Magnetofaba australis IT-1: one gene and its partner. The protein of the gene in region 1 interacts with the protein of each later gene in a pairwise test. Links are inferred from orthologs where the notes say so. Each region holds a gene or a part of one and is shown in the gene's direction. Other genes may lie near its edges.

The links.
Region 2: the proteins of MAIT1_RS07910 (region 1) and def interact in binary tests that used the Escherichia coli proteins (3 or more experiments, as listed by UniProt). The link is inferred for Magnetofaba australis IT-1 from one-to-one orthologs.

What each region holds. Positions count from the first base shown.
Region 1 is NZ_LVJN01000018.1:389,094-404,524, reverse strand. What follows is about bases 964-3,772. They hold MAIT1_RS07910 (aspartate-semialdehyde dehydrogenase), read left to right. Parts: upstream 964-1,762; coding sequence 1,763-2,782; downstream 2,783-3,772. Other genes in these bases: MAIT1_RS07900 (CopD family protein), read right to left, coding at 3,384-3,772; MAIT1_RS07905 (hypothetical protein), read right to left, coding at 2,864-3,226; leuB (3-isopropylmalate dehydrogenase), read left to right, coding at 964-1,622. In the rest of the region: leuD (3-isopropylmalate dehydratase small subunit), read left to right, coding at 1-506; more of leuB, read left to right, coding at 549-963; more of MAIT1_RS07900, read right to left, coding at 3,773-3,851; MAIT1_RS07895 (NAD(P)-binding protein), read right to left, coding at 3,924-5,681; dsrB (dissimilatory-type sulfite reductase subunit beta), read right to left, coding at 5,724-6,797; dsrA (dissimilatory-type sulfite reductase subunit alpha), read right to left, coding at 6,897-8,111; MAIT1_RS07880 (putative sensor domain DACNV-containing protein), read left to right, coding at 8,628-9,860; MAIT1_RS07875 (microcin C ABC transporter permease YejB), read right to left, coding at 9,865-10,953; MAIT1_RS07870 (extracellular solute-binding protein), read right to left, coding at 10,974-12,770; amrB (AmmeMemoRadiSam system protein B), read left to right, coding at 12,921-13,733; amrA (AmmeMemoRadiSam system protein A), read left to right, coding at 13,730-14,290; MAIT1_RS07855 (metal-dependent hydrolase), read left to right, coding at 14,297-15,019; MAIT1_RS07850 (hypothetical protein), read left to right, coding at 15,282-15,431.
Region 2 is NZ_LVJN01000016.1:6,507-21,969, reverse strand. The notes cover bases 534-3,374. They hold def (peptide deformylase), read left to right. Parts: upstream 534-1,613; coding sequence 1,614-2,135; downstream 2,136-3,374. Other genes in these bases: fmt (methionyl-tRNA formyltransferase), read left to right, coding at 2,132-3,076; priA (replication restart helicase PriA), read left to right, coding at 534-1,362. Outside these bases: more of priA, read left to right, coding at 1-533; zinc metalloprotease HtpX, read left to right, coding at 3,414-4,262; sulfur carrier protein DsrE2, read right to left, coding at 4,470-4,940; MAIT1_RS05215 (sulfurtransferase TusA family protein), read right to left, coding at 4,958-5,182; MAIT1_RS05210 (hypothetical protein), read left to right, coding at 5,430-5,933; MAIT1_RS05205 (IS110 family RNA-guided transposase), read right to left, coding at 6,611-7,654; MAIT1_RS05200 (DUF3576 domain-containing protein), read right to left, coding at 7,999-8,568; MAIT1_RS05195 (hypothetical protein), read right to left, coding at 8,776-10,107; MAIT1_RS05190 (hypothetical protein), read right to left, coding at 11,079-11,444; flagellar export chaperone FliS, read right to left, coding at 11,441-11,980; MAIT1_RS05180 (flagellar export chaperone FliS), read right to left, coding at 11,996-12,373; flagellar filament capping protein FliD, read right to left, coding at 12,472-13,890; MAIT1_RS05170 (flagellar protein FlaG), read right to left, coding at 13,942-14,247; MAIT1_RS05165 (flagellin N-terminal helical domain-containing protein), read right to left, coding at 14,447-15,280. UniProt on the Escherichia coli protein: Removes the formyl group from the N-terminal Met of newly synthesized proteins. Requires at least a dipeptide for an efficient rate of reaction. N-terminal L-methionine is a prerequisite for activity but the enzyme has broad specificity at other positions.

The sequences.
Region 1 (15,431 bases):
GGCGCTATCTGGACCAGGGGCAGCCCGGCGTGTCTTGTGAGGGTCGTCCCCTCAACACGGATTTCGTGCTGAATCAGGCGCGCTATGCGGGCGGTAAAGTTCTGGTGACGCGGGATAACTTCGGCTGCGGCTCCAGTCGTGAGCATGCTCCCTGGGCGCTGCTGGACTACGGCTTCCGCGTGATCATCGCGCCCAGCTTTGCCGACATCTTCTTCAATAACTGCTTTAAGAACGGCATTCTGCCCATCGTGCAGCCGTCGTCGGTGGTGGATGAGCTGATGCAAGACATTGAGGCAACGCCTGGTTACGAGCTGACTGTTGACTTGGAAGCGCAGAGCATCAACACCCCCGAGGGTAAGAGCATCGCCTTCGAGGTGGATCCGTTTCGCAAGCACTGTTTGCTTAACGGCCTTGACGATATCGGCCTGACCTTGCAACACCTTGATGAAATTCAGGCGTTTGAGCAGAAGCGGCGCAGCGAGGCCCCGTGGGCCTTCCCCGGCTGATTCATCGCATTGGACTGACCTTTATAGTAGGAATATGAGTTTATGAGCAAGCGTATCCTTTTGCTGCCCGGTGATGGCATTGGCCAAGAGATCATTGCTGAAGCGCGCAAAGTGCTCGATTGGGCGCAAGCCAATGGCGCTGAGTTGACTATTGATGAGGGTCTCATCGGTGGAACCGCCTATGACGAGACCGGAACCCCGCTGCCCGAGGCTACCATCACAGCCGCCAAATCCGCCGATGCGGTGCTGCTGGGCGCGGTGGGCGGCGTCAAATGGGAGTCGCTGGATTATGCGGTGCGTCCCGAGCGCGGTCTGTTGGGCATCCGCAAGGCGCTGGATCTCTACTGCAATCTGCGTCCTGCGGTGGTGTATCCGCAACTGGCTGACGCCTCCACACTCAAACCCGAAGTGGTCAGCGGCATCGACATGATGGTGGTGCGCGAACTCTCTTCAGGTATCTACTTTGGCGAGCCCAAAGGCGTTGAGACCCTGGCTGACGGACGCAAGAAGGGCTACAACACCTTGGTCTACCACACCGACGAAATCGAGCGCGTGGCCCGTTCGGCGTTTGAAATCGCCATGAAGCGCAGCAAAAAGGTGTGCTCGGTGGACAAAGCCAATGTGCTGGAGTCCACGGAGTTGTGGCGTGATGTGGTCACCGCCCTGCGCGATGCGGAGTATCCGCAGATTGAACTGTCGCACATGTATGTGGATAACGCCGCCATGCAGCTGATCCGCAATCCCAAACAGTTCGACGTGATGGTCACCACCAACATGTTCGGCGATATCCTCTCCGACGCCGCCAGCATGCTCACCGGCTCCATCGGCATGCTGCCTTCGGCCTCATTGGGCGAGAAGTATGCGCTGTATGAGCCCATCCATGGATCGGCGCCGGACATCGCAGGAAAAGGCGTGGCCAACCCCTTGGCCACCATCCTGTCGGCCTCCATGATGTTCCGCTACTCCCTGGATCTGGGCGCCATCGCCGATAAGATCGATGCGGCGGTCAACAGCGTGTTGGATCAGGACCTGCGAACTGCGGACATCATGCAAGCGGGTAAAACCGAGGTGGGCACTGCCGCCATGGGCGATGCGGTGATCAAAGCCCTCGGCTGATCTCCACGGGACCATTCCAACGCACTGACTAGCGCCGGGGTCCCATAGGATCCCGGCGCAGTCGTTTGTGTTGATGTGTAGCAACAAAATCTTAAGTCCGGGCGCAAGCCCTTTTGATGACACAGAAAGTGAGAAGAACCATGAGTTATTCCGTCGCCGTGGTTGGCGCCACCGGCAATGTTGGCCGGGAGATGATCAAAATTCTCGAGCAGCGCAAGTTCCCGGTGCGCGAAATCCATTTCCTCGCTTCCGAACGCTCTGCGGGCGAACGTATCGAATTCAACGGCCATGAACATGTGGTGCAGAATCTCGACGAGTTCGATTTCGAAGGGGTGCAGATCGGTCTGTTCTCGCCGGGCGCCTCAGTGTCGAAAATTCACGCCCCTCGCGCCGCCAGCGCCGGGGTGATTGTGATCGACAACACCTCCTACTTCCGCATGGATCCCGACGTGCCGTTGGTGGTGCCTGAGGTCAACCCCGACGCCATTGCCGAGCATACCAAAAAGGGCATTATCGCCAACCCCAACTGCTCCACCATTCAGATGGTGCACGCCCTTGTGCCGATTCATCAGATCGCCACCATTAAGCGGATTGTGGTCTCCACCTATCAGGCGGTCTCTGGCGCTGGCAAAGCGGCTATGGATGAGCTGTTTGAGCAGACCCGTTCCCGCTACATGACCGGTGAAGATGTGCCGCCCAACAAGTTTTCCAAACCCATCGCGTTTAACGTGATTCCGCAAATCGATGTGTTTTTGGAAAATGGCTACACCAAGGAAGAGATGAAGATGGTCAATGAGACCAAGAAGATTCTCGATCCCAACATCGCCGTGACCGCCACCTGCGTGCGCGTGCCGGTGTTCAACGGTCATGCGGAGTCGGTTACAATCGAGACCGAAAAGCCCATCACCCCGGAGATGGCGCGTGAAGCGCTCTCCAAGGCGCCGGGCATCAAAGTGGTGGACGATCCCAGCGCCATGGAATTCATCACCCCAGCGGAGTGCTCAGGCGAAGATCCGACCTACGTGTCGCGCATTCGCGCCGATGAGAGCGTCACGCATGGATTGAACATGTGGGTGGTGGCCGATAATCTGCGCAAAGGCGCTGCGCTCAACACCATTCAGATTGCAGAAAAGCTCATCGAGCAGGGCCATATCAAATAATCTGTCCGACCACTTCAGAGCATAAAAAAAAGCCCCGCTGACTGAGTCAGCGGGGCTTTTTCTTAGCACTCTGACGCAAGCTTAGTTCAGCTCGGACATCGCCGTGAACAGTTTGCCCCAGGTCGGCGCTTTGTCGTTCACTTTTTTCTCAAGAAACATCGCGTGATGCACAGCTTGGCGCGCCAGCATCATGTTGCCGTTCTGCAGGGCCTCTTTCGCCTTTTGGCCCTGAGCGACGGTTTCGGCGCCCTGCTCTTGGATGTCTTCCCAGTAAGCGATGGCTTCCAGGCGATAGACAAAGGTCTCGGGCTTCTCACGCGCCGCCTGAAGGGAGTTCACCTCATCATTGTAAGGACCGAATTTCATGGTCCAGCCAGTGTCAGCCCATTTGCTCGCGGCGTCGATGGCTTGATCCAGTTGGGAGATGATCTGTTCCTTGCTCATATCGAATGGATCCTCTGCTAAAAATGGCGCGATGCGCCGTCAACCTTCAGGTTATTGACGTGTGGCGGTATTACCAATCCGCCCAGACCCGCGCAAAGCCAAAGCCTGCAACAGGGTAAAACAGTCTCGGCTACGGGAGCCGTATCGCCAGCGCTTGTCAGTAGTAGCGACCCAGAGCAGCCAGCGTTGCAACACTCAATCCCAAAGTCAGATTGATCGTCACAATTTTGCGAATAGAGCGCATATAGATCCCAGCTTCCGGGAATAAGCACTCTTTGATCATGCGCTTGAATTCATTATAAGGCCCAAAATACATGTAAGCATAAAGGCCAATCATGATACAGCCCAGCGCAGTCATGGCGTGGTGTGGCCAGCTCGCGCCGCCCCATCCGCCAAACTGCTGGAAGATCAACCACAAACCCGTAGCGGGTAGAATCATGATGGCGCCCCAGACCCAACGGAAAAACCGTTGGAAAATCGCCGCCATCATCTGAATCCGCTCGGGCGAATTCAACACTGCTTCACCGGCAGGGCGCGCCATAAAGTGCGCAAAAAACATCCCGCCAACCCAAACCATGGCAGCCATAAGATGCAAAATCAGCGCGACTGCGTGTAGTGATGTCATAAATGAATCAATTTATAAGAGGGCAAGCGGGGCACAAACGCGATGCGTCTATGCCCCGCTTAGGTACAGCGATTAGCCGTTGCCCATACCCATATCAATATACCCAGTGGGGCAGCTCTCAGAGCAGATATGGCAGCCGATGCAACGCTCGTAGTAGGTGTACATCACCTGGCCTTCGGGGTTGCCTTTGAACATGGTGATGGCGTCTTGAGGGCAATACAGTTCGCACTGTTTGCACTCAAAGCACATACCGCAGCTCATGCAGCGATCCGCCTCTTCCGAAGCCTCCTGTTGGGAGAGCATGGAGAGAGTCTCTTGCCAGTTGCCTTCCACCACGCTGGGATGAGACAGCGTACGCTTGGCTTGGGGCTTGTTGACGAAGTAGTCCCACTTGAGCTTTTCGTAAGGCACCACATCGGGCTTGCTGGGCTTCTTGGGCAGGGCTTTGCCATTGATCAGCAGATCAATGGATTCCGCAGCCTTGCGGCCCTGACCGATGGCGGTGGTCAGCAAGTGGATCTGCACCGAGTCGCCGCCAGCGAACACATTATCCATGCCTTTGACCTGGAAGTTGTGATCGACTTGCTGGAACGGGGTGCCGTCGGTAGCGGCTTCAAAGCCAGCCGTGTCGGTGGTCTGACCAATAGCGGCCACAACCATGTCACACTCAATGGTGGCTTCCGTGCCCGCTTTGGGCTTGTAGCGCATGAAGGGAACGGCGTGGTTCCAACCGTCTTCACCCTTCTCTTTACGCTCCATCTCAACGGTTTTGATGCCGGTGATGTTGCCGGAACCGTCACGCACGATCTCCACCGAACCGGTGCAGAAGCGCATGTCGGTGCCTTCGGCCTTGGCTTCGTCGAATTCGAACTGCGAGCAGTTCATCTCTTCTTGCGCCACAGCCGACAGCAGAACCGCTTCGGAGCCCAGACGCAGCGACAGACGCGCGACGTCCATGGCCACGTCGCCGTCGCCGATCACCACCACCTTCTTACCGATGGTGACTTTGCTCGCGCCATCTTCTTCGATGCCGCCATTGTATTCAAAGTCACGCAGGAAGCTGATGGCGTTGGTGGCGCCAGGGCCTTCAGCGCCGGGGATCGGCAGACCACGACCTTTTTGCGCCCCAGTGGCCAGGAACACCGCGTCATAGTCGGAACGCAGTTGATCCAAAGTCACGTCTTTACCCAGGGTGACGCCGGTTTTGACGTCCAGACCCAGGTTGACGATACGCGCAATCTCCTTGTCCATCACGCCACGATCGACACGATAGCCCATGATGCCGTAACGCAGCATGCCGCCCAGCTTGGGATCACGCTCATACAGGGTCACGCTGTGACCTTTGAGCATCAGCTGGTAGGCGCAGGAGAGGCCGCCCACGCCGCCGCCCACGATGGCGACTTTCTTGCCCGTGGAGGCAGTCGGCTTTTCGTACTGCAGATCCTTCTCAATGGCGTACTGACCAATGGCGTGCTCAATGGCGTTGATGCCGATGGTCTCGTCGCGATATTGGCGGTTGCAGGCGCCTTGGCACGGAGCCGGGCACACGCGACCCATCACGGCCGGGAAGGGGTTTTTCGTGGTCAGGCGGTAGAAGGCCGTCGCATACGGATCTTCGGACTTCCAAACGCCGCGCACGATGTTGTTATAGCCGCGGATGTCCTCACCGGCCGGGCAGGCATTCGTGCAAGGCGGAATGCGCGGCTGGTAGGTGGGGCACTTACCGGAGGCGTCACCATAGGCGACAACTTTGTCGAGGCCCTCTTCGAAGGTGCACTCGTCAAACTTCCAGTTGACCGCCGTTTGGTGAAAATGATTCGGTTTGGCCATGTCGCTTTCTCCTTCGTATTCAGTCTCTATCCGCGAAACAAATTAGAAACGGATGTGCGTGGACTGGTTGAAGGAGGAGCGCGCGTGACGGTAGTTGTCGATCATGAACTTATCGAACGGCAGACCGGTTTGCTCGAAGAAGGCCTTCCAGCCGATGCGGTCGATCCACTCGCCCACACGCTCCCAGTCGCGACCACCCTCTTTGTAAGCGGCCAGGATCTTCTTGACCACTTCAGCCACTTCCGGCCAGCGGGGGGGGTTGTTGGGCAGGCCATGAGCAACCAGTTTCATGTTGCTGGGCTTGGTGCGGGCGTTGGCGTTCTTACCACCAACCCAGATGGCCAGTTTGGAGTAATCCGGGTGGTTGATCTCCATGGCCGGGCAGGCGCCGAAGCACGCGCCGCAGACGATGCACTTCTCTTCCACAACCATCAGCGAGGGCTGACCGTTGACGGTGGTGGGGCGAATCGCCGCCACGGGGCAACGGGCCACGGTGCTGGGCATCTCACAGATGTTTTTCAGAATCTCGTGATTGATGCGGGGCGGACGGGTGTGCTGCACCACGATGGCGATGTCAGCCTGACCGCCGCAGTTGATTTCGCAGCAGGAGGTGGACATGCGCACGCGGTTGGGCATCTCTTCGTGGGTGAAGTCATGGAACAGTTCGTCCATGAGGGATTTCACCACACCGGAGGCGTCGGTGGCGGGAATGTCACAGTGCAACCAACCCTGGGTATGGGCCAGGGAGGAGACGGAGTTGCCGGTGCCGCCCACGGGGTGGCCAGCCGCTTCCAGCTCCTTGATCATGGGCTCAACGTTGGCTTCTTTGTCGGTGACAAACTCAACGTTGTTGCGCACGGTCCAGCGCAGGTGGCCTTCGCAGTACTTATCGGCGATGTCGCACAGGAAGCGGACGATGTCCACGGTCACCTGACGGTGGGTGCCGGCGCGCACGGTGTAGATGGCGTCGCCGCTCTCGGCCACGTGCTTGAGCACGCCGGGACGAGGACGCTCATGATATTTCCACTGGCCGTAGTTCTTCTTGATAACGGGGTGCAGCATTTCCCCATGATGCTTGGGCCCCGATTCAACTGTTTGATACTCACGTTTTGCCATGGTTCTCTCTACTCCCAATGAGGGCGTTATGCAGTGTGCGGTTCCAGGGTCCGAGCCGGAGGCCGCATAAGCGGCCTCCAGGTCTCGGGCTTGAAGAACTTAGCCAGCGGCTTCGTAGTCGGCTTTGAAGAACGGGTTGTCGCGCGGTTGCTTCACCATATCGGGGATCGCGTCCAGACCCACGGCATCCAGGAACTGCTGCATGCCCACGCGCTCGATGGTTTCGCCGATGCGCTCGTGATCCAGACCGTTTTCGGCCCAGTAGTCGATCATTTCGTCGATCAGATCGGTGAAGGCGTCGTAATCTTCATCGGTCTCCAGCTTCATGAAGGGAACCATCACGGAGCCCAGCATGTTGCCCACTTTGAGGTGGCCTTTACCGCCCACCAGCAAGGTGATGCCTTTGTCCTTGCCCGGGGAGAGGGCTTTGGTCATCACGTTGATGCAGTGCATGCAACGGACGCAGGAGCTGTTGTCGATGGTGATGGAGGCTTGGTCTTCGTTCAGAGTAATGGCGTTGGTGGGGCAGCGCATCTGAACGTTGTTGACAAAGTAGGCGACGCCGACGTCGTCGAGGTAGTTCTTGACTTCCGCCTCGTCGACTTGGATATCGTCGCGCCAGGTGCCGATCACGGAGTAGTCGGAACGCTGGATGGAGTTGCAGCAGTCATTGGGGCAGCCGGAGAACTTGAACTTGGCTTTGTAGGGCAGCTGCGGACGGTGCACCAGGTCGGTGAAGTAGGTCAGCACGCGATGGTGGGCTTCCAGGGTGTCGTAGCAGGCCATTTCGCAGCGGGCGGGGCCGATGCAGGAGGCGCCGGTGCGCACGGTGGCGCCAGCGCCGCCGAGGTCCCAACCCAGCTTGTTCAGATCGTCAAAGCACTCTTGCACGTTGTCTTGCACGATGCCTTGCAGCTGGAGGTTGCCGGTCTGGCCGTGCATGGAGATCATGCCGGAGCCGTATTTTTCCCAGATGTCGCAGATTTCGCGCAGGTGCTTGGAGGTGTAGTGCAGACCCGGGGCCGGCTGAATGCGCATGGTGTGGCACTCTTTGGCTTCGGGGAACAGCTCGGGGATCATGGAGTAGCGGCTGATGATGCCAGCGCCGTAACCGTGCACGCCGACCACGCCGCCCTTCCAGTAACCCATTTTGGTTTCATAGGAGTAGTTGAGCTGGTCCAGAACGCCGCGCACCATGGTTTTGCCCGTGCGCTTGAAGTAGTCCTTATAACCCGTGATGAAACTGGGCCAGGGGCCGGTTTCCAGCTGATCCAGGTTAGGCGTCGGATTCAGCGTGTTCTCATTTTCAGCCATGGTTTTTCTCTCCCAACGTGGTAAGGCGATCAGCGTTCAGGCTCTGACTCGGACGATGATCGTATTCCCGAATATTATGAAATGCTACTACACTCGGCGCGCATTATCAAAGGACATATTTACGATTCAGCCGCCGAATATACCGGCAAGCCCCAGGGCATTGCCAGCTTTTTCTCGGCTGGGCGCCATAATCGTATAAAAATTGCTTTATGAAACAGGTGGATCTGCTATTCTGGCGGGAGTGCGTCAGTGTGTTTCTCTGGACTGGAGCGCGCCATCCTTAGAGCAAATTCCTGTTTTGAATCAGACGCTCAACTGGCTAATGCGCGCCAGGAGCGTACACTGCGGAAATGCGATTTTGGCAATCGTTACGGCTTGAGGATATTTACACAGTGAATATGTGTGGTAGCTTGTGTAAAACCCTGGCCATTGTCAGGTTGAATGCTCATATTGATATTCTTATTTCGCAATTTCGTCAAGTAAATCTCTCGCCTGGGACCCGCCAAGGAGATCGCCGTGCTGTTCGACTATCACATCATTGACCAGGTGATTGAGCTATGGAACCGGCACGAGAGCGTCGGCGGTTCGCTGCGCTTCGACCAGGTGAAGAGTGCCATGGAGACGGTGTTCCTGGCTGGACTCAAGCGCGAAGAGGATCGACCTGTTCAAGTGAGTGTGATTCTCCTCGAGCCTGAGATGTTCCCTCATCGCGAGCTCTCTGGCGAACCGGTGCTGGTGCGCATGGACCGCCGCCTCCCCTTTACGGTGGACTCTTTAGTTAAACTTGCTCCCGCTTTTGACCCGGTCACCACCGCACTGGCGGTGTGCGCGTGTGATGTGGATACCCAGGCGCTCTCCGTGTGGGGCGCGGTGTTCACTTCGCGCCGGGGACGCACCCGTTTCGACCCTGAACCCTTCAGCCTCACCCCGCCCGATGCGTTGGTCATCTCCACCCTCTCCACCGGCTCGCTCACGGTGTTTCGCGGCGGCAATGTGATCGCCCGCTTCAACTCCGGTCGCTTCAACGAACCCACGCCGACGCCGTTTACCGCCAGTCTTATGGGTTGGAGTCTGTTGCAGGGAATAAAATCCCACGCAGAGTTTCAAACCAACGGCACGCGCTACTGGCGCTGCTATCGCGATTTCATCGACCGTCTGCTGGTTGAGGCCAACAAGCGCGGGCACGGCGGCGCCATTGTATGGCTGCCTGAACACTTATTAGAAGATGGCCAGGATTGGATCAACCCCCGCTACACCCTGCAACAAGGCGCCGAGGGCGCGCCGCTACTGCAAGAGTTGTGTCGCTTGGAGATCGCCCGTGAAGAGGGCGAAGATGCGTTCCGGCAGGGGGTCAAAGGCCCTGACGTGCTGGTGGTGGAGCGCGCCATTCAGGAGGTTAAGCGGCGCATTGTGGAGCACGTCGAGCTGTTGGCGCAGATGACCCGGGTGGATGGCGCGCTGATTCTCTCCTCGCGCCTGCGCGCGCTCTCTTTTGGATCCATTCTCGAAGCGCCGACCTGGCTGGGCGAAACCATCTATGGACCCGACGACGACGCCTATCCCGCCTATCAGGTGGACTTGCACCAGTACGGCACACGCCACAACTCGGCAGTGAACTTCATCGGCAAGAATCATGACGCGGTGGCGTTCGTTCTGTCTCAGGACGGCCCCATCGCCGGCATCACCGGCAAGGATGGCGACACCCTCTACTGGTGGCCGGATTGCCTGTCGAGCTTGGGTTCGGTGTAACCCGCTACTGCGCGGAATCAAAGGTGATGCGCGGGTCCACCAGCACGTAGGTGACGTCGGTGATGAGCTTGGTGAGCAGTCCCAGCAGGGTGAAGAAGTAGAGGGTGGCCATCACCACCGGATAGTCGCGGTTGATCACGCTCTCATAGCCCAGCAGCCCCAGCCCATCGAGGCTGAAGATGGTTTCGATGAGCAGACTGCCGGAGAAGAAGGCGCCGACGAACATGCCGGGAAAGCCGGTCACCAGCGGGATCATGGCGTTGCGGAACACGTGCTGATAGAGGGTCGCCTCCTCCGACAGCCCCTTGGCGCGGGCGGTGGTGACGTACTGCTTGGCGATCTCTTCGAGAAAGCTGTTCTTGGTGAGCATGGTCATTACCGCGAACGAACCCACCACCGAGGCGGCGATGGGCAGCACCATGTGCCACAGATAGTCGACGATCTTCATGGGCCAACTCAAATCGGCCCAGTTGTCCGACACCAGACCGCGCAGTGGGAAGATGTCCCAGAAGCTGCCGCCGCCGAACAGCACGATGAGCAGAATCCCCAACACAAAACCGGGGATGGAGTAGCCGGTGAGCACCACCAGGGAGGTCCAGGCGTCAAAGCGCGTGCCGTGGCGCACCGCTTTTTTTATTCCCAGCGGGATGCTGATCAGATAGGTAAGCAGGAAGGTCCACACCCCCAGGGAGATGGAGACCGGTAGTTTATCCACCACCAGCTCCACCACGCTGCGGTGGTGGTAGTAGGACTCGCCAAACTCAAAGCGCAGATAGTTGCCCATCATCTGCAGGAAGCGCTCATGGGCGGGCTTGTCGAAGCCATAGAGCCGTTTCAACTGCTCCAGTTGCTCCGGATCAAGCCCCTTGGCGCCGCGATAACTCCCCTCCCCGCTGCTCATCATCGCCCCGGTCACATCGGCTCCGCCGCCGCCCAGGGTTCCGCCCGCCGCCGCACGCCCCTGCTCCAGGGTGTGAATCATCTGCTCCACCGGCCCGCCGGGGACGAACTGGATGATGACGAAGGTAAGCAGCATAATCCCCAGCAGCGTCGGGATCATCAGCAACAGACGGCGCAGAATATAGGCGGCCATGGCGAATCAGGCTCCCACGCTCACGGCTTGGCCAGCCACCAGGAGAGCAACCAGCCGTCGGCGGTGTAGTAGAGCGGCGGCTTGGCCGGGCGCTTGAGCTTGCTGGCGTAGGCCACGCGGTGGTAGGGGATGTGCCAGTTGGGGATCAGATAGTCCCCGGCCATCAACACCCGGTCCAGCGCGCGGCACGCCGCCACCAGGCCATCGCGATCCTTGGCTTGAATCAGCTGCTCCACCAGCGCATCCACCACCGGGTTTTTCAATCCCAGCAAGTTACGGCTGCCCTTCACATCGGCGCTCTGACTGGTCCACATGCCGATCTGCTCATTGCCCGGCGACTGCGACTGCGGGAACGAGCCCACCATCATGTCGAAGTCATGATCCTGCACCCGCTGCTGGTAGAGCGAGGCGTCCACGGTGCGATAGGTCATCTCCACGCCGAGCTTTTTCAGATTGGCGTTGAACGGCGCCATGACGCGCTCGAAGGCGGGTTGCGCCAGCAGGAAATCGAACGCCAGGCGCTCACCCTTGGCGTTGACCAGCACCCGGTCCGGTCCCAATTTCCAGCCCGCCTGTTTGAGCAGCCGCATCGCCTGCCGCAGATTGCCGCGCAGGGAGCCCGGCGGCGTTGTGCTGGGCGGCGGACGCACGCCCTCGAACACCTCGGCGGGGAGCTGTTTGCGAAACGGCTCCAATAGATTCAACACCGCCCCTTGCGGCGGCCCGGGACGGGCGGCCATCTCCGAGTTGGAGAAGAAGCTGCCGTCGCGGGTGTATTGATCGTAGAACAGATTGTGATTGCTCCACTCGAAGTCAAACGCCAGCGCCAGCGCCTGCCGCACGCGCTGATCCTGGAACAGCGGTTTACGCAGATTGAAGATGAACGCCTGCATGCCCTGATTGTTGCGATGGGGCAATTTCTCCTTGATCAAGGCGCCGGAGTCGAACTGCTTGCCCTCATAATCCCGCGCCCACTGTTTGGAGTTGTAGACGGTGATGAAGTCGAACTCTCCAGCCTTGAACGCCTCCAACGCCACCACCGGATCCTTGAACACCTTCAAGCCGATGGAGTCGAAATTGTAGAAGCCCTGATTGACCGGCAGACCCCAGCCCCAATAGTTGGGGTTGCGGCGATAGAGCACGCTCTTGCCCGACTCCACCTTCTCCACCACATAGGGGCCAGAGCCCACCGGGATGGTCAGATCCAGATCCTTGAAGCTGTGCTTGGCGAAGAATTTCTTGCTGAGAATCGGCAGTTGCCCGGCGATGAGCGGCAGTTCGCGATTGTACTGTTTGAAGTGGAAACGCACGCTGCGCGCATCGATGATTTCGGCGCGCTCGATATCGCGGTAGTAGCTGGCGTGGAACGGCGAGGCCTGATCAGACTTCAGGGTCTCCAGGCTAAATTTCACATCTTCCGCAGTAACTGGCGTCCCATCGGAAAATTGCGCTTTGGCGTTGAGGCGGAAGGTCACCGACATCCAATCCTCGGCCACAACCACATCTTCGGCCAGCAGGCCATACTGCGCGAAGGGCTCGTCCAGCGAGGAGGTCATCAGGGTCTCAAACACCAACGCCCCCAGCAGCGCCGGCGCGGCGCCTTTGAGGGTGAAGGGGTTGAGCTTATCGAAGCCGCCCATATCCTGCAGGGTCAGATGCCCACCCACCGGCGCCTGGGGATTGACGTAGTCGAAATGCTTGAACTCTGCCGGGTACTTCAATTCGCCATCCAGGCTCAGACCGTGCGCGGCCTGCGCTGTGGCGGCGTGCAGACACAAGCCCCACAGCAAGACAAAGACACACAACGATCTTTTCATGGCGCCCAACGCTCCAATCCCGGTAAACTGTTTGAGTAAGCAATTTTTCATGACCAATTTTGATCGGCATTGATGATGGCCCGCCAAACATGGCTTGTCCAGGGCGAGCGCCGACAGCAATGCGCGCCACAGCTCTCAGGAGCCGCTGTTATGACCACCCTCTCTGCACGCCCCCCTGCGGTGGCGGGAATGTTCTATCCCGATGAGCCCGACCTGTTGCGCCGCACCGTGGCGCACTTCCTGAGTTCGGCGCCCAAGCCGCAAACGACGCCATGCGCCGTGGTTGCCCCCCATGCAGGCTATCGCTTCTCCGGCGTCACCGCCGGCTACGCCTATAACGGTCTGCCCGCCGCCACCGAGGAGAATCCGCGCCGGGTGTTTCTGGTGGGCCCCAGCCATCGGGTCTATCTGGACGGGGTGTCGGTGGGCGACTACAGCGCCTTCGCCACCCCCATGGGGGATATCCCTCTTGACCTGCAGACCATCGGCTGGATGCTCACTGAGCCGGATGTCAGCAACAGCGCCAACCCCCACGCCATGGAGCACTCGCTGGAGACGCAACTGCCGTTTCTGCTGGAGAGCGTCCAGCACATGCGACTCATCCCCATGGTGTATGGACGCATCAGCCATGAGCGGCTGGCGCAGATTCTGCAAACCTATGCGTCTGAGGATGATCTGATCGTGGTCAGTTCCGACCTCTCCCACTTCCATGATTACGACACCGCGCGCCGCTTGGACTCTGAATGCCATGACGCCGTGGCCAAACAGAGCGCCGAGCAAATGAGCGAATGCGAAGCGTGCGGCCGCACCGGCGTGGCGGCGCTGATCATGCTGGCCAAACAGCGCGGCTGGCGCTCGGAGTTGGCCGACTACCGCAACTCCGGCGACACCGCCGGGGATAAAAATCGTGTGGTGGGCTACGCCAGCTACCTCTATTTTGACCACACGGAGCAGGCGGCATGAAAGCGGGACCGCAACTCCCTGCACTGGCGCGTGCGCATTTGGCGGCGAAGCTGAGCGACCAGCCGCTGCAGTCGGCGCAATCGCTGCGGGAGAGATTCCCGGAACTGGCCGAACCCGGCGCCTGTTTTATCACCCTCACCAAGCAGGGCGCTCTGCGCGGTTGCATCGGCTCCCTGGTCGCCCATCGCGACCTGGCGGCGGATCTGATCGCCAACGCCGAGGCGGCGGCGTTCCGCGACCCACGTTTTCCCCCTGTGAACTTCGAAGAATTGGCGCAAATTCGCGTTGAGGTCTCCCTGCTTTCGGCGCCGCAACCCCTCCCCTATGACAGCGCAGACGACCTCCTGTGCAAGCTTGAACCCAACGTGCACGGGGTGATTCTCAGCGTTGGCGGATCGCGCGCCACCTTCCTGCCGCAGGTGTGGGAGCAGTTACCCTCGCCCACGGAGTTTCTCTCTCACCTGTGCCGCAAGGCGGGGCTGGCTGGCGACTGCTGGCGCCACGGGCCCCAGATTCAGCTCTACACGGTGGAGAAATATAAGGAAGAGACGCCGTAATCTCCCATGGCTGACTTCTCCACCCATCTGAGCGTCGGCGCCGCTGTCTCCGGCGCGGCGGCCACATTGGTCAACGCCGCAGGCGTGATTAACGCCGACCAAACCCTGCTGCTGTTCACTCTGGGGACCATTGGCGGTCTGCTGCCGGATCTGGACAGCGATACCTCCACGCCGCTCAAAGCCGGTTTCACCTTTCTGGCCACGCTGTTCGGCTTCGTGGTGATGTTCGGCGTGGGTGTGGGGCGCTATTCGGTGCTGGAGTTGATCCTGTTATGGTGGGCTGCATTCCTCATGATTCGCTACGGCGTGTTCGCCCTGTTCACGCAACTGACCAAGCATCGCGGGATTATCCACTCTGTCCCGGCAGGGGCGCTGTTCGCCGCCATCGCCATTGTGCTGGCGGACCGCCTGTTTCTGCTGGGGATCACGCTGGCGTGGCTCAGCGGCCTGTTTGTGCTGCTGGGATTCCTCACGCACCTGCTGCTCGATGAGCTGGTGAGCCTGAATCTGCTCAAGGCCAGCGGCCCACGCAAATCCCTGGGCACGGCATTCAAACTCTTTTCCAACGATTGGCGCGCCACCGCTGGCGTTTATCTCGCCCTGGGGGCGTTATGGTTCGTGTTGCCGCCTGCGCCTGCGCTGTTTCAATTGGCTGCGCTGACTGGCGTTTGGCGCGCTGTGCTGCCCAACCTCCTGCCCCACGGAAGTTTTTTCGATATCACCTTTTAACCACCGAGAGTTTCTTCATTTCAGTGAGAGAAAATTCATGATATATATTTTATAAATTTGCAGACCAAATGATCTGTTTCGTGTTGGGATGCCAATATTTATATCATCTTGCAATCACAGCAGCCGTGCGCAGTCACCCTTCGCACACTATTCGCAACGACAAAAGCTGGCGCTAACTGCCGAATTTAAAGGGACGTCGCTGTGCGGGTTGTTCGATGCAACGCCGAGCCCTCTTTCATAACCACATGAGTGCGAGAATCCGATGAAAAAGACTCTTTCTTTAATTGCCTGCGCAGCGCTGCTATCGGGTTGCGCCACCATGGCCAAGGGCATGGATGGCGGCATGATCGAAGTTCACTCCAACACCCCGGCGGAGTGTGAATTCACTGACGCCATGGGCACCCGCACCTTC
Region 2 (15,463 bases), on another replicon or contig:
CGGCGTCACGACGAGTGGCGGCGCGCCCGCTCCGGTCAGGCGCGGGTGATCATCGGCGCGCGCAGCGCCCTGTTCGCGCCGTTTGCCGATTTGGGCCTCATCGTGGTGGATGAGGAGCATGACGGCTCTTACAAACAAGAAGAGGGCGTGCCTTACCACGCCCGCGACATGGCCATCGTGCGCGCCAGCTTCAACCAGGCGGTGGTGGTGCTGGGCAGCGCCACGCCCGCCATGGAGAGTCTGCACAACGCCCAGCATGGGAAATATCACCATCTGCGACTCACTCAACGCGCCACCGGGGCCGACCTCCCCCCCATTGAGCTGGTGGACCTCTCCGATCCGCAGAACCGCGAGGGGATGCGCGCCCACAGCCTCATCGGCAAGACCCTGCGTGAGGCGATGAGCGAGACCCTGGCGGCGGGCAAGCAGTCGTTGCTGTTTTTGAACCGGCGCGGCTTTGCCCCGGCGTTACTGTGTAACCTCTGCGGCCACTCGGTGAGCTGTCCCAACTGTGCGGTGGCGCTGACGCTGCACAAAGGGCGCAATCAGTTGATGTGCCACTACTGCGACCACGTGGCCGACCCCCCCGACGTCTGCCCCGAGTGCGGCCAGTTGGGGTTGATCCGCTTCGGCCCCGGCACCGAACGGTTGGAGGAGGAGGTTAAACAGCGCTTCCCCGACGCCAACGTGGCGCGGCTGGATCGCGACGCGGTGAAGGGTTCGGCGGATCGTTTGGCCAAGACCCTGGACGCCTTCCGCAGCGGCGCGGTGGATATCCTGGTGGGCACGCAGATGATCGCCAAGGGGCACCACTTCTCCGGCCTTTCGCTGGTGGGGGTGATCGCCGCCGAGAGCGCCATGAGTCAGCCAGACTTCCGCGCCGCCGAGCGGGCGTTTCAACTGGTGACTCAGGTGGCGGGACGCGCCGGGCGCGAACGGGGGCAGACGGGTCGGGTGCTGGTGCAGACCTTCGACCCGCAGCACTACGCTCTCACCGCCGCCGCCTGTCACGACGCCGATCTGTTCGCTGATCAGGAATTACGGTTTCGCGCCGAGGCGGAGTATCCCCCCTTTTCGCGCATGGCGCTGGTGCGCTTCTCCTGTGAGGACCTGGGCGAAGGGGATCGTTTTGTCGCCGAATTGCGGCGCAATCTGCCTCATACCGAGGGCGCGTTGGTGCTGGGTCCGGCTCCGGCGCCGCTATCGAAGCTGCGCGGGCGGCATCGTTGGCAATTAATGATCAAGGGGGCGGATATCCGCATGGTGCATCAGGCGGTGGGCAGGATTCTGGCGGCGGCGGAGCCGTTGGCGGGGCGGAATCTGCGTATTGGCGTGGATATCGACCCACAAGCGTTTGTCTGATAGGTTAGGAAGTTTGTTGAACGAAATGCGCTGAACAGTGCTCAATAGAAGGCAAAATTCGTCGAGTTGAGCACGAAGCAAAACTAACGAGGGTCCAGGGAAATCATTTCCCTGGCGGGTCACGGGCAGAGCCCGTGCGGGTGCAGGGCAGAGCCCTGCCGGGTCCAGGGCGGAGCCCTGGTCGGGTCTGGGCTGAAAGCCCAGTCTCTTAAATCATCCAAAATATTCCACAGAGTTGCAGGAAAGCCGCAATGCCCATTCTTCCCATTGTCACCGCGCCGGATCCGGTGCTGAAAGCCAAAGCCAAACCGGTTGAAGCGGTCACCGACGAGATTCGTCAACTGATGGATGATATGCTCGAAACCATGTACGACGCCCCGGGCATCGGTCTGGCGGCGCCGCAGGTGGGCGTCTCCAAACGCATCATCGTGGTGGACGTGGATCAGTCCAACCCGGATAAAGACGGTAAGAACCCCATGTGTTTCGCCAATCCGCAGATTGTCGCCAGCACCGGCGAGACCAGCTATGACGAAGGGTGCCTGTCGGTGCCGGACGCCATCGCTTCGGTCAATCGGATGGAGAAGATCACCCTCAAAGCGTTAGATCGTAACGGTGATGAGGTGACGCTGGAGGCCGACGGGCTGCTCTCCATCTGCCTTCAGCATGAGATTGACCATCTGGATGGAGTGCTGTTCATCGACCGCATCTCCCGGCTGAAACGGGAGATGATCATCAAGAAGCTCAAGAAAATGAAAGCGGAGCAGAGCGCATGAGCGAGACCCCCTGGCGCATCGTGTTTATGGGCACGCCGGATTTCTCTGTCGGCGCGCTGCAGGCGTTGATCGATGGTCCCGACGAGGTGGTGGGGGTGTTCACCCAGCCCGATAAACCCGCTGGACGCGGCAAGAAGATGCAGCCGACGCCGGTGAAGGTTCTGGCCGAACAGCACAATATCCCGGTGTTTCAGCCCAAGAAACTGCGCAACGCCGAGCCGGTGCAGAAGTTGCGGGATCTGAAGCCCGATCTGGCGGTGGTGGTGGCCTATGGGCAGATTCTCTCCCAGGAAGTGCTGGATATCCCCACCCATGGCTGCTTGAACATCCATGCGTCGGTGCTGCCCCGCTGGCGCGGCGCGGCGCCGATTCAACGGGCGATTCAGGCGGGCGACGCCATCACCGGCGTGACCATCATGCAGATGGACGCCGGGTTGGATACCGGCCCCATGCTGCTGGTGGAGACCGTGCCCATTGAGGCAAACACCACCGGCGGCGTGTTGCACGATCAATTGGCTGAACTGGGATCACGTTTGATCGTCGAGGCGGTGGCGGCGCTGCAGCAGGACGCCATTCATCCGCAGCCGCAGCCCGACCATGGCGAAACCTACGCGCATAAACTCAAGCGCGAAGAGAGCCACATCGACTGGGCATTGCCTGCGGTGGAGATCGAGCGCATGTTGCGCGCTTTTGATCCTTGGCCCGCCTCCGTCACCGGCTTGGATGAGAAGCCGTTGAAGCTGTTCCGCGCCCGTTTGGCGCAAGGAAGCGGCGAGCCGGGCGTGGTCACCGCCATTCATGACGACGGCTTCGAAGTGGCTTGTGGCGAAGGCTCGTTGGTGGTCACCGAGATTCAAGCCCCGGGCAAAAAGCGCATGGCCGCCGCCGACTGGCTGCGCGGGCATGGTCTGCAACCCGGAATCCGTCTGCACACCCCTTGACGCACGCCGCGTCACATCCCATCTGATACAAGTAGAGCAGTACTAACAAGGGTGATGAAAGAGACTGGGGCTTCGCCCCAGACCCCACCAGGGCTTCGCCCTGGACCCATGAGGGCTCCGCCCTCAACCCGCCAGGGAAATGATTTCCCTGGACCCTCGTTAGTTTTGCTTCTGAGCTTGTATGAAGATTCCACAGTATCTGTTTTTTATTTCGTTTCGCCTTAAGATTCGAAAAGAGAACGGAAACGTTTCACCGCACCGTTAAAGTGTACGAGGCGCCTGTTGCGCCTGTTCACTTCTCACGATCACTCTCGCACATGAGGTTGCGAAACCATCCATGAACGTAATCAAGACGTCGATTCTTCTGGCCGCAATGACCGCGCTGTTTATGGCGGCCGGGTATGCCATGGCGGGAGAAGGCGGCATGATGATCGCGTTGATCATCGCCGTGGCGATGAACTTCTTCGCCTACTGGAACAGCGACAAGATGGTGCTCTCCATGTATGGCGCGCAGCCGGTGGGTCCGCGTGAGGCGCCGGAGCTGTACAACATGGTGCAAGCGTTGGCCAAACGCGCCGGTCTGCCCATGCCCAAGGTCTATATCATCGACGACCCCAACCCCAACGCCTTCGCCACGGGGCGCGACCCGGAACACGCCGCCGTGGCCGCCACCACAGGCATCATGCGCATTCTCAGCCGCGAGGAGTTGGCTGGGGTGATGGCCCATGAACTGGCCCACGTGAAGAATCGCGACACGCTGGTGATGACGGTTTCCGCCACCATCGCCGGCGCGGTGACGATGATCGCCAATATGGCGCAATTCGCCGCCATTTTCGGCTCCAATCGCGACGAGGAAGAGGGTGGCGGCATGGGCGGCTTGGCGAGCATTGTGATGATGATTCTGGCCCCTATCGCCGCCTCACTGATTCAGATGGCGATCTCGCGTGCGCGGGAGTATCACGCCGACGCCACTGGGGCGCAGATTTGCGGCAACCCGCAGTGGCTGGCGAGCGCGTTGGATAAGTTACAGCGTGGCAATGAGGCGATTCCCAACCATACTGCGGAGGCGCATCCGGCAACGGCGCATATGTTTATCGTCAATCCGCTGCGTGGGGGGTTATCGAGCTTGTTCTCGACGCACCCGCCGATGGGTGAGCGCATTCGTCGTTTGTTAGGTATGCGGTAAAAGTGTTTGCGTGACGCAAGGCCGAGCCAGCGCTGACTATTCAGCCGCCGACTGGTCGGCGGCCCATGAGACAGCGCTGGCTCGGCCTTGCGTCACGCAAACACTTTTGCTCCTCGCCAACACGCAAAAAAGGCCCGGCAGTCGCCCGCCAGGCCTTTTTCGCATTCACAGACGCAGAGCTTACGCCCTGCAGCGTCCATCCACGCCTTAGATGTACAGCGTGATGTCCGCGTCGCCCGCCACTTCAAAGAAGCGCGCCGCACCAGCATACTCAACGCCGTCCAGCAGCTCTTCGTGTTTGAAGTCAAACAGGTCAACCGTCATCTGACAGGCAATCATGTTCACTTCGGACTCAATCGCCATCTCCATCAGGTCGTCGATGGAGGCAACGCCTTTGCCCTTCATCTTCGCCTTCATCATGGTGGTGGCCATCGCTTCCATACCAGGCAGGGCTTGCACCAGCACCGGCATGTCAACCGGCATCGGCATGGCGGGATTGCCCAGCGGGGAGATCTTCAGGTTGCGGTTTTTCTTCAGCACCTGGAGACCATAGAAGGTCCAGAAGATGTGAACCTCATAATCCAACGCCGCAGCCGTGGTGGCCAGAATCAGCGGGGGATAAGCCCAATCCAGGGTGCCTTTGGTGGCGATGATCGCCAGTTTCTTCTGGTCCGACATGGTCTACCTCCCTTTTCTTAGCACTTCTCGATTTCGTAGTAGAACACGTCGCCGTTCTCAGAAGCCTTCACCATCTTGTTGCCGGTCTGGGCGCAGAAGGACTCGAAATCTTTGGCGGAGCCGGGATCGGTCGCTTCGATAGCCAAAATCTGACCCGCGGTCATCTCTTTGAGAGCTTTTTTCGCGCGCAAGATGGGCAGGGGGCAGTTCAAGCCTTTGGCGTCCAACGTTTTATCTGCCATAGTTTCCTCTCCATAACAGTCTGTATCCGAGCAGCCCGCAACTGCGGACCTCAGTTTATTAGAAAAACAGGATACTCTCAAAGCTGCGTCAACGCACGGATTGATGCAAATTTTTTTTCTGTTTTGACACAACCCCGGCACAATGAAAAGATTCTGTTCTGGTATTCCAATTGCAGGCAGACTGTGTGGCGCGCACGCAGCGCCGGATTGCATGGCACAGCCCGAACAGCGCGGAGTTTGTGAGAATATGTTTAATTATATCATGGCTTTGGCGGTTTTAACCATCATCCTCTGGACGTTGGCGAAACTGCGCGATATCCGCGATCAAAAGAAGTCCGGCAAACTACCGACCGACGAATCCACCCTGCTGCTGGGCCTGTTTTATACCATCTCCAACGCCTGCGTAGCCTATTTTCGCGAACACGGCTGCTACCCACCGGTGGTCCATGGCGCCAATGACGGCCTCCTTGAGCGCGGCTATCTGGACAACGACGAGCTGGCGAGTATGACGCAATCCATGAAGCTGTTTAGCATCGTCATCTCCGATGTGAACGGTTTTGGCGTCTGTCTGGAGAACTGCACCGCCTCCATCACCGAAGAGATCATCAGCCGCGCCAAAACCTCCGGCAGTAAAGTGGTGTTCATGGACTTCAAGTCCGATCGCTTCGTCACCCTCACCCCGCCCATCAAGAACGACTTCATCAACCTCACCATTCCGCTGCCGCTGAAGCCCAAATCCATGGGCAAATAGGCGGGCGGCCCGCCATCAATCGTGATGACGGCGCCTTAGGCTCATGCCTGGACCTTGTCTCGCTGTTGATCTATAGCCATGCGAAACCAAAACTGCACACAACGGCCAATGTTTGCGTGACGTAAGTGAAGCTCGCGCTGACTATAGTCGCTAGCATTCAAAAGTGCACATATGGGCGCTGGAAGATTTCGAGGGCTCCGCCCTCGAGCTCCCAACATCAAAATCCAAACCGTGATTCGGGCAATCCATGGCCCTCACCCTTCGGGCTCGCTGCGCGAGTCCGATTCGGCAATCCTGCCGAATCGTGGGCGCTGCCCATGTATGGTCCGCTCCGCCATGTATGGTCCGCTCCGCCATGTATGGTCCGCTCCGCCATGTATGGTCCGCTCCGCCACGGCAAGAGAAAATGTCCACTGATGTGTGAGGCTTAGTCGCGCCCATGTATCCGGCCTGTTGATGAGGGGCTTGTCGCCCTCTGGCCCTGATGGAATTTGCGCGTGGCCCTCCTCAACACACCCTCGGCCTCTATGGGCCCTTGGGCGAAACAGGTTCTTGACCACGCAGGGCTATGCCGTTTCACGCCATCAATCTCGACTCTCTCTCGCAACCTGGCTGGTGGGATCTCTTTCTCTTTCCTTATCGGCCTGTTTTTCTTTTAGAGTTGTATTGCGCTCTCTCTACACAGCGGCGCTGGCCCCATAGGCCTCCTGCTTCACCAGCATCGCCCACGCGCTGCGCGCCATGCGGTTGGCCAGCGCCACCACTGCTCTATTTGCGCCGCGACGTTCCGACACCGACACTGCCCACTGGCTGCGGCGATCCGGCTTGTTTTCACACACGCGCAACGCCGCCCGCGCCCCATGGATCAACAGGGTGCGAAGATAACCATTTCCCCGTTTGCTGATCCCCGTCAGCCACGCCTTGCCCCCTGTGGAGTGCTGATTCGGAACCAACCCTATCCATGCCGACAGCTCCCGGCCATTCTTAAACGCCCGCACATCCCCCACCGACGCCAACAGCGCCGTCGCCGTGATCGGTCCCACTCCCGGGATCGTCATCAGCAATCGACACTGCGGCTCCGCCTTGGCCAGCGCCTCAATCTCACGCTCATATTTGCCGATGCGCTCATCCAAATGCGCCAGCTCATCGCGCTCATCCTCCAGAATTACGCGAAAATTGGCGCTCATTTCCGAGCTCTCATCACTCAAAATCAGCACAATCGCCCGCCGCGCCTGTTTGATGCTCTTGGGAAAGACAATCCCATACTCGGCAAGCAGTCCGCGAATCTGGTTCACCAACGCCGTGCGGTTCTTCACCGCCAGACTGCGTATCCGATGCAGCGACAATATCTCTTGCTGGGCAACGCTTTTGATCCCCACAAAACGCATATTCGGACGCTGTACCGCTTCGCAAATCGCCTCTGCATCCACGCTGTCGTTCTTGTGCCGCTTCACGTAGGGCTTCACATATTGCGGCGCCATCAAACGCACATCATGCCCATATCCCTGAAATTTCCGCGCCCAGTGATGCGCGCCGCTACTGGCTTCCATCCCCACCAGGCACGGCGGCAGTTGCGCCATGAACTCCAGTAACTTATCTCGTTTCAAGCGCTGTTTCAGAACGCTCTTGCCGCGCGCATCCACGCCATGCAACTGAAACACGCTCTTGCCCAGATCAATCCCCAGTACCCGTACCTGTCCGTTTTCGATATGATTGCTCATGGTCCGCTCCGACTCCGTTTAGATGGAAAAACACACCACCATCTTGGCCCATTGCGAGGCCGTTTGGGTAGCGGAGCGGACCATTCCATTACACCCGCTTAAGGGTCACAGACCCTATGACGATTTGGCAGGATGGCCAAATCGTCTGGGAGCCGCTGCCCCCAGCGGGGTGTGGGGCGGCGCCCCACGGTGTGGGTGTTGGGAGCTCGAGGGCGCAGCCCTCGATATCTTCCAGCGCCCATATGTTCACTTTTGAATGTAGCGACTCATAGCCATGCAAAACGGCCCTGGAGAGCTCTCCAGGGCCGTTTTGCATGGCTATGAATCAGGCTAAACAGCCAAACTCACATTTTGGTGATCTGAGAGTTCTTACGAATCCCTTTTTCAATCTGCGCGGCCATGCTCTCTTCAGCCGGTTGATCGATCCAGACATTCTGACGCAACACCTGCTTGAGCACCACCACACGCACCTCGCCATACGGCTCAACGCCGGAGACGCGAATGTTCAAACGATAACGCTTGGTGGGATCCGTCGGGTCAACCTTCCACTCGGTGGAGACAAACCCCGATTCGCGATTGGCGGTCTGGATGGGCAGCTCCATCACCATATCCAGCGCCCCGGAGAAGAGCTTGTCGCGACGGATATCCGCTGCGGTGAGCGCACGCCCGCCGCCCATGATGCCGCCGGAACCGAGGCTGAAGGTGCTTTGCTCGCCTTCATCGGCTTTGGACTGCACTTTCATCCAGTCCTCTTTGCCATCCTCAACCGCCTTTTTCTGGCCGAATTTGGCCAGCTTGTGTTTGTCCACCTGGTTGGAGGAGCGCCACAACTTGTTGGAACAGCCCGAAGCCGCCACAGAGAGGGAGATCCCCATCAACAGGGTCAAACAGATGCGCAAAATGCGACTTTGCATGACAGGCCAACCTTTCATTCTCAGCAGGCGAAATACAGAGATTTTGCAAACGGACAATAGCCCGACATTGTGACTGACGGCAGCCCGAAAGGGAAGGATCTAAGCAGTGAACGGATGAGCCGGAGAATTCCAGCGCAACACAAAAAAAACGGGGCCCGAAGGCCCCGTTTGGTACTGCAGTGCTGGATCAACCGATCAAGCGAAGTATTAGAACTTCATCTTGATGGTGGCTTCCAGGATGTGCATCTCGTCGATGCTGGTGGTGCCGACAGCGGAACCGGACTGAGGATCCACATAGGCGCCGAACAGACCGAAGGTGGTGTCGGTGTCGATCTTGGTGGCCGCACCGATGCTGCCGCCCCAAGCCGCGTCGCTCACGTCTTGGTTGGTGGTGTAGCCGGTGGGACGATCTTCAGCCAGAGCAGCGTAGTCCAGGTGCGGGGTGATGGTCCACGCGCCAGCTTTCACGCTCAGACCAGCGCCGATGCCCCACATGTTTTTGGTGGCGTTGGACAGCAGGCCAGCGGAACCGGTGGCGGCGGCAGCCCAGTTGCCCATCAGGTCTTGACCGCCAGGACCGCCGGTGTCCCAGGTCTTGGACCACACGGTGTTGTCGTTGGTCACGGAGTCGAAGTCTTCGTCACCGTAGAAGGCATAGCCGCTCCAGGAACCGAAGCCGGTTTTGCCCTTGGCGCGCAGACCAACCAGGAAGCCGTTGGCATCCCAGGTGCCGCTCACGCTGTTGGCGGTGGGGGTGACGCCGCTGAAGCCATCTTCGTAGACGATGGTGCCGGTCAGGTCGATGCCGCCCATGGCGCCATTCAGGGTCAGAGCCAACCAGAAGTTGTTGACGTCGTCGGTGGCCACGGTGTTGATGGTGGTGCCCAGGGTCGAACCGTAGTCGGCATCCAGGTAGGCGCCGGTCAGCTGCCAGTTGACGGAACCGGCTTTACCCAGCAGCGACAGGGCGTACAGGTCGGCGTCGTCTTGGTTGGCGGGGGTGGCGCTGGCGGTGGTGGAGGAGGCGCTGCCTTCTTCAGCCTTCACACCGGCCAGGATGGCGGTCACGTCGCCGAAGGACTTGGCCAGCAGCCAGGTGCCGAAAGCGGTGGCGTCATGCTCAACCAGGATGCTGTCGTTCAAGGAGATGGGCATCTCACCAACTTTCACGCCCACGCCCCAAGCTTCGGTCTCCAACCAGCCCTGACGGATGGACCAGTCGTTGCCGGGGGTGGAGGCGGTGCCGATGGCGTCGGTCACGGTGCCCAGGTCAGCGGAGCTGATCAGGTTGGAGTTCAGGGGACGGAACACCAAGTGAGCGTGGGTCTTGGGGCTGGCGATGAAGTCCATCTTGATGTTCAAGCGATGGTACATCGCAGCGATGTCTTTGGCGTTGCCGGTTTCGGTGGTGATGTTGCTGTCGGCGCTGATGCCACGGAACATGTAGTAACCACCCATTTTCACTTCGCCGGCGTCGGCGGAGGGAGCGGCGACCACGGCGGCCATGGCGGCGGCGCCCAGAATCAGACCTTTTTTCATTGCTATCATCTCCAGTTTAAGCGTAATTGCGGCGGCTTTTGTTCGCCTTCCCGCAAGGGATCAGCACTTTCATATGGCTGACAAGATACACGGTGCGTTGCGAAAAATCAACAGCGAGTTGCAAAAAAACAACGAAAACTTCTAGAGCAGGAGGCGTGCCAAATATAAATTTGTCACCTATCCATAAAAAACACCACATAAACAATTATTTAATCATACGACCAGGTGTTGCATTTTTACATCACCTGGATGGAAGGGCAAATTTTCCCCCGGCAATAATCGCCGTTTTGCGCAACATATTGACAGCATCGTCAGTTCAATGACGACCCTTGATCGCTTTTGACGCCGCCCCGCGCCGCCTCGATTCGGCGGAAATTCTCCCCGCCGCCCCGCGCCGCCCCCAATACAGTGATGCAAAAAGATCACACTGCCGACAATCACGCCGCTTGGCGCAATGGTCAGTCGAAAAATCAACCACCCCGCTGCAAGCAGCGGGGTATGAACTCGAGAGGGTCATAACGGCGCTTACCGCCTAGCGGCGACAAGAGCCGTAGATCATTTTCTTTTTCAACGCAGCAAGCTGCGGGGAATTGGACCCTTAGAGATTGAACATTGGCGATTTTGAGAATGGAAGATATCGAGGGCTTTGCCCTCGAGCTCCCAAGATCAACAGCCACACCGTGATTCGGGCCATCCCTGTCCCTCACCCTTCGGGCTCGCTGCGCGAGTCCGATTTGGCGTTCCTGCCAAATCGTGGGCGCCGCCCACACCCGCTGGGGCCGCAGGCCCCAGACCCCGCCGTCGGCCAGCCGACGGCCAATAGTTAGCGCAAGCTGTACCTACGTCACGCAAACATTGGTCGTCCTGTGCGGTTTTGGTTTCGTATGGCGACAGGAGAGCGCATAAAAAACGCCGCGCAACCTCTAAACGAGGCGCGCGGCGTTGAGATCCAACCAGCGCTTGATATGCGCTTAAACTTTATGACTGACGCAGGTGGCGTGATCGCGCTGAATGCCGTAACCGGTCATGGCTTGAAAACGGCGATTCTCCTGCCCCATCTGATCCGACACGCGGGCTTTATACGCACGCAACGTGCGCATGGCCGGAGCGATGCGCGCCAGAATGTCCCGCGCGCGCTTCTCCAACAACTCCCGCTCCAGACCAGCCAGTTCGGTGTCGGACAGACGCGTGGTCAACTGCAAGGAGGCTTCGCTCCACAACCGGGGCAAACTCTCCAATCGCGCATCGTCGAGAGACTCGGGGGCGTCGACTTCATCGAGCATGCGCTCCAGATCCCCCAGCGCCGGACACTCCAGCAGGGCGTCCATGGCGCTCACAGGGTGCGCGTGGTCAAGGTGGGCCGCACCGCCGCGCCGCCCGCCGCCGGTTGCGCCGCGCCATAAGCTTTGGGCTTGTTGGCGCCGCCCGCTTTCATCACCGCCGACGAGTTGGCCGCCACCGCCTGGCCTTGACCGGCCATTGCGGCTTGCAACCCGCCCTGGGACTTGACTTGACGCACGGCGTCGCGCCAACCATCCAACAACACGGTGAGCATCTGAATCACGTCTTGAATCGGCTGCTCTTCCTTTTTGACGTTGGCTTTGGTCAGCGAGTCAAGCATGAAGTTATACAGCTCGAACAGCTGCACCGCCAATTGGCCGCCCTTGTCGAAGTCCAGCGTGTTCTGGAGTTCGCTGATGATGGCGGAGGCCTTTTGCAAAAAGGTCTTGTGCTCGGCCAGACGGCCATCGCGCTTCTCTTGGAGCGAGCGCTCCAGGAACCGAATCGCTCCCTCATACAGAAGAATCAACAGATCTTCACGAGAGGCGGTATTGGCCCGGGAGCTTTTGTAACTGCGAATCCCGTACGACATGACGCGCGTCCTCCCTTAACGGTCGAGCAGCGGTTGGGCGCCTTTCCAACCTTCCAGAAGGACGCCGAGTTGATGAATCACCGGTCCCAGAGGATCGGCGGCGACGGTGGCGCGAGCCTTGTCGATGCTCTCAATCATGAACGCATACAAGTCACGCAGGTGGCGGGTCACTTCAACACACGCCTCCACATCCAGCGTACGCTGGAACTCCTCAATAATGCGACGCGCGCGCCCAAGGGGTTCGGAGAAATCCTCCCGCCCGTCCTGCAAACGCTGCTGCGCCTCTTGCAGGAATTGAATCGCGCCCTCATACAGACGAATGAGCACATCCAGTTGATCGAGCAAGCCGCTACCGCCATTGGCGCCGCTATCGGCAAATCGCATCTGGTCCATGGTTCTCTTCCATCAAGCCCACTGGTGGCGTTGTCCCAAACGCGCGTTGCACAACAACCAAAGCGCGCTCACCGTCCGCCGTTTATCCAAACCCGCTCTTAACCCAACGCCTGTGACAGCGAAGACTGCGTCGCCTGCATCTGGGACATGAGCTGCTCAAGACTGGTGAATTTCTTGTTCAAACGATCGCGCACCTTCTCCAAACGCATGGTTTCGCGATCGATGCTGCTATCCAAAGAGGCCAGCCGCGCGGCCAGGGCATCGTTCTTACCGCCAAAGGCGCTGCTGTCGGTGCCGCTTTGGGTCAGCGTGTCGATCAGATCCTCCAACCGGTGCGCCAGACCCTCATTGGCGCCCGCAGTGGCGAAGGCCGAGGAGTTGGAGGCGTCCGGGGTGGAGGTGAACAGATCGGCAATGGAGTTGAAACCATTGGCCACCGCTTCTTCAAAAGCGGAGGTGTCCAGCTCCAGCAGACCGGATTTGGCGTTGGTGCGAATGCCGATCTCCGCCGCCCGCGTATAGGTGGACAGGTCGCCATAAGGCGACGTGGAGCTGCTGGTCTTGGTGTTGAACTCGTTGCGAATCTGCGCAACGGTGCTACGCGCCAACGAATCGCCCTGGAACTGATCCGGATTGTTGCTGATGAACGACTGAATCTCGTTGAACGAATCGATAAAGCCCTGGATGTTCTCCTTGAGCGTATCGGAGTCGTTGGCCACGGTGACGGTGAACGAGCCGGTGGCTTCCAAGTTCAGCGTCAGACCGGAGAGCACGTCGCTGGCGGCGTTGCTGTCGCTGGTCACGGCGATGCCGTCTACGGTCATGGTCGCGTCTTGACCGGCCACGCTGTTGGTCCAGTCGGCGTTGGCCAGGGAGTTGCCGCTGTCGAACGCCAGCGCGTTGACCCCGGAGACGTCGATGCGCGACGCGCCGCTATTGGTGCCGCTATCCATCGCCTGCAACACCAGACGATAGTTGGTGCCATCATACAGCACGCTGGCGCTCACCCCCTCGGTGGTGGTGGAGTCGCCGTCGTCATAATCGAGGGCGGCGATGCGCTCGGCGATGGTGGCCAGGGTGTCGCCGGCTTGCAAGCTGGCGGTGTAGTTGGTCCCGTTATAGCTGAAGACAAAGCTGGTGTCCGCCGTGAGGGTGTCGGAAACGCTGGTCAGGGCCGCACCGGACACATGGGTGTCGTGGGTGGCCAACTGCGTCACGTTGACGGAATGGATAGCCGCCACCGCATCGCTGCTGGCGGTGACCGTCAACTTGTCCTCATCGGAGGTGCTGGCCGTATGCGGGCGGAAGTAGGACTCCTCCTGCATCTCTTCGGCCTTGCTCTGAAAACTGAGCAGCTTGGACTTGAGCTCAGAAAAGGCGCTTTGCGTCGCGCTGACCTGGCTGCGTTTGGTCTGCAACGAGCTCAGGCGCGTCTGCTCGGCCTGCATCAATTGATCAACGATATCTGACGGCAATCCGCTCGCCAGTCCGCCGAAAGTCACGCTCCCGGTTGTCATGTCACTCTCCCTTGCGCTTCGATATGACGACGCCGAGGCAAACGCAGTGCGTTATGCTTGAGCGTCGAAGAGCAGGCCATCCCAGTCCTGCATCCGTTTGGCGAAATTCACCATCTCTTCGCTGGGGATCTGACGAATCACCTCATCGGTTTCGCGATCCACCACCCGCACCACCACGTCTTCGGTCTCCTCTTCGATGGAGAACTGCAGACGGGTGAAGCCATTGACTGCGCGCTGCGCCTGCTCCACCGCTTGTTCCAACGCCGCGCGACCCGGCGTTTGGGACTCCGCTCTTGATGGCGGATTGGTGGAAGCAGACGCGGTCGTCGAGCTTGCGCTCGCGCGACCAGACCGCATGCCGTGCTCAGCGGGTGGAGCCGGGGGGCGCGTCAAATCACCGGCGCGCGGCCCGGCATGATATGACAATTCCATGGCGCCAAGAGTATTGATCATGGCTGCCCCCTCTGTGTTCCTTGGAGCGACCCGATGGCCGCTCCCATCCACTGCGATTGCTTAACCGACGGCCCCGCTTAACCCGCGAGGGCCGTCGCGTCTTTTAACCCAGCAGCTGCAGCGCCAACTGAGGCTGCTGATTGGCCTGCGCCAACACCGCCGTGCCCGCCTGTTGCAGAATGGCGTTTTTGGTCAAATCGGCGGTTTCGGAGGCGATATCGGCGTCCATGATGCGCGAACGCGAGGCCGACATGTTCTCCACAATGTTCGACAGGTTGTTGATCACCGCTTCGAACCGGTTCTGCACCGCGCCCAGGCTCGCCCGAATGTCGGCGATGCTGTCCAGCGCCTGGTCGATTTGACGCAGCGCGGAGTTGGCCCCGTTGGTGGTGCTGATGGTCACAACCGGGTTCCCCGTGGTGTTGGAGAACAGATGGTTGATCGACGCCCCGGTGATGGTGATGGAGATCTTCTGCCCGGAGAACGCGCCCACATGGAAGTTCTGCGCCGTGTAGGTGCCGTCGAGCACTTTGAGTTTGTTGAACTCGGTGTGCTCGGAGATCCGGGAGACCTCCGACAACAACTGGTTGACCTCTTTTTGCAGATTCTCGCGGTCATCCGAGTTATAGGTGGAGTTGGCCGCCTGCACCGCCAGTTCGCGGATGCGCTGCAACGCGTTGGTGGTCTCCTCCAGCGCGCCTTCAGCCACCTGCGCCACCGAAATGCCGTCATTGGCGTTGCGGATCGCTTGGTTCAGGCCGCGAATCTGCGAGGTCATGCGCTGGCTGATCGCCAGACCCGCCGCGTCGTCCTTGGCGGTGTTGATACGCAGACCCGAAGACAGACGCGCAAAGGTCTTGCCCAGGGTGCTGCTGGATTTCATCAAACTGCGCTGAGCATTCAGCGAGGCGACGTTTGTGTTAATATACAAAGGCATCGTCCGTTCCTCTCTTCACTAATGCGGGGTTCGCCCCGTCACATCCATACCGGATTTTTTTGGACCGCTGGTGAGCGGTTTTGGCCACGTCCCTGGCCCGCGCTTGGGTTGTTCGCTTTACCGGATCAACCCTACCCCGGAAGGCCGCGTCTGCATTACGCTGATTTCATGACGCTCCCTCCG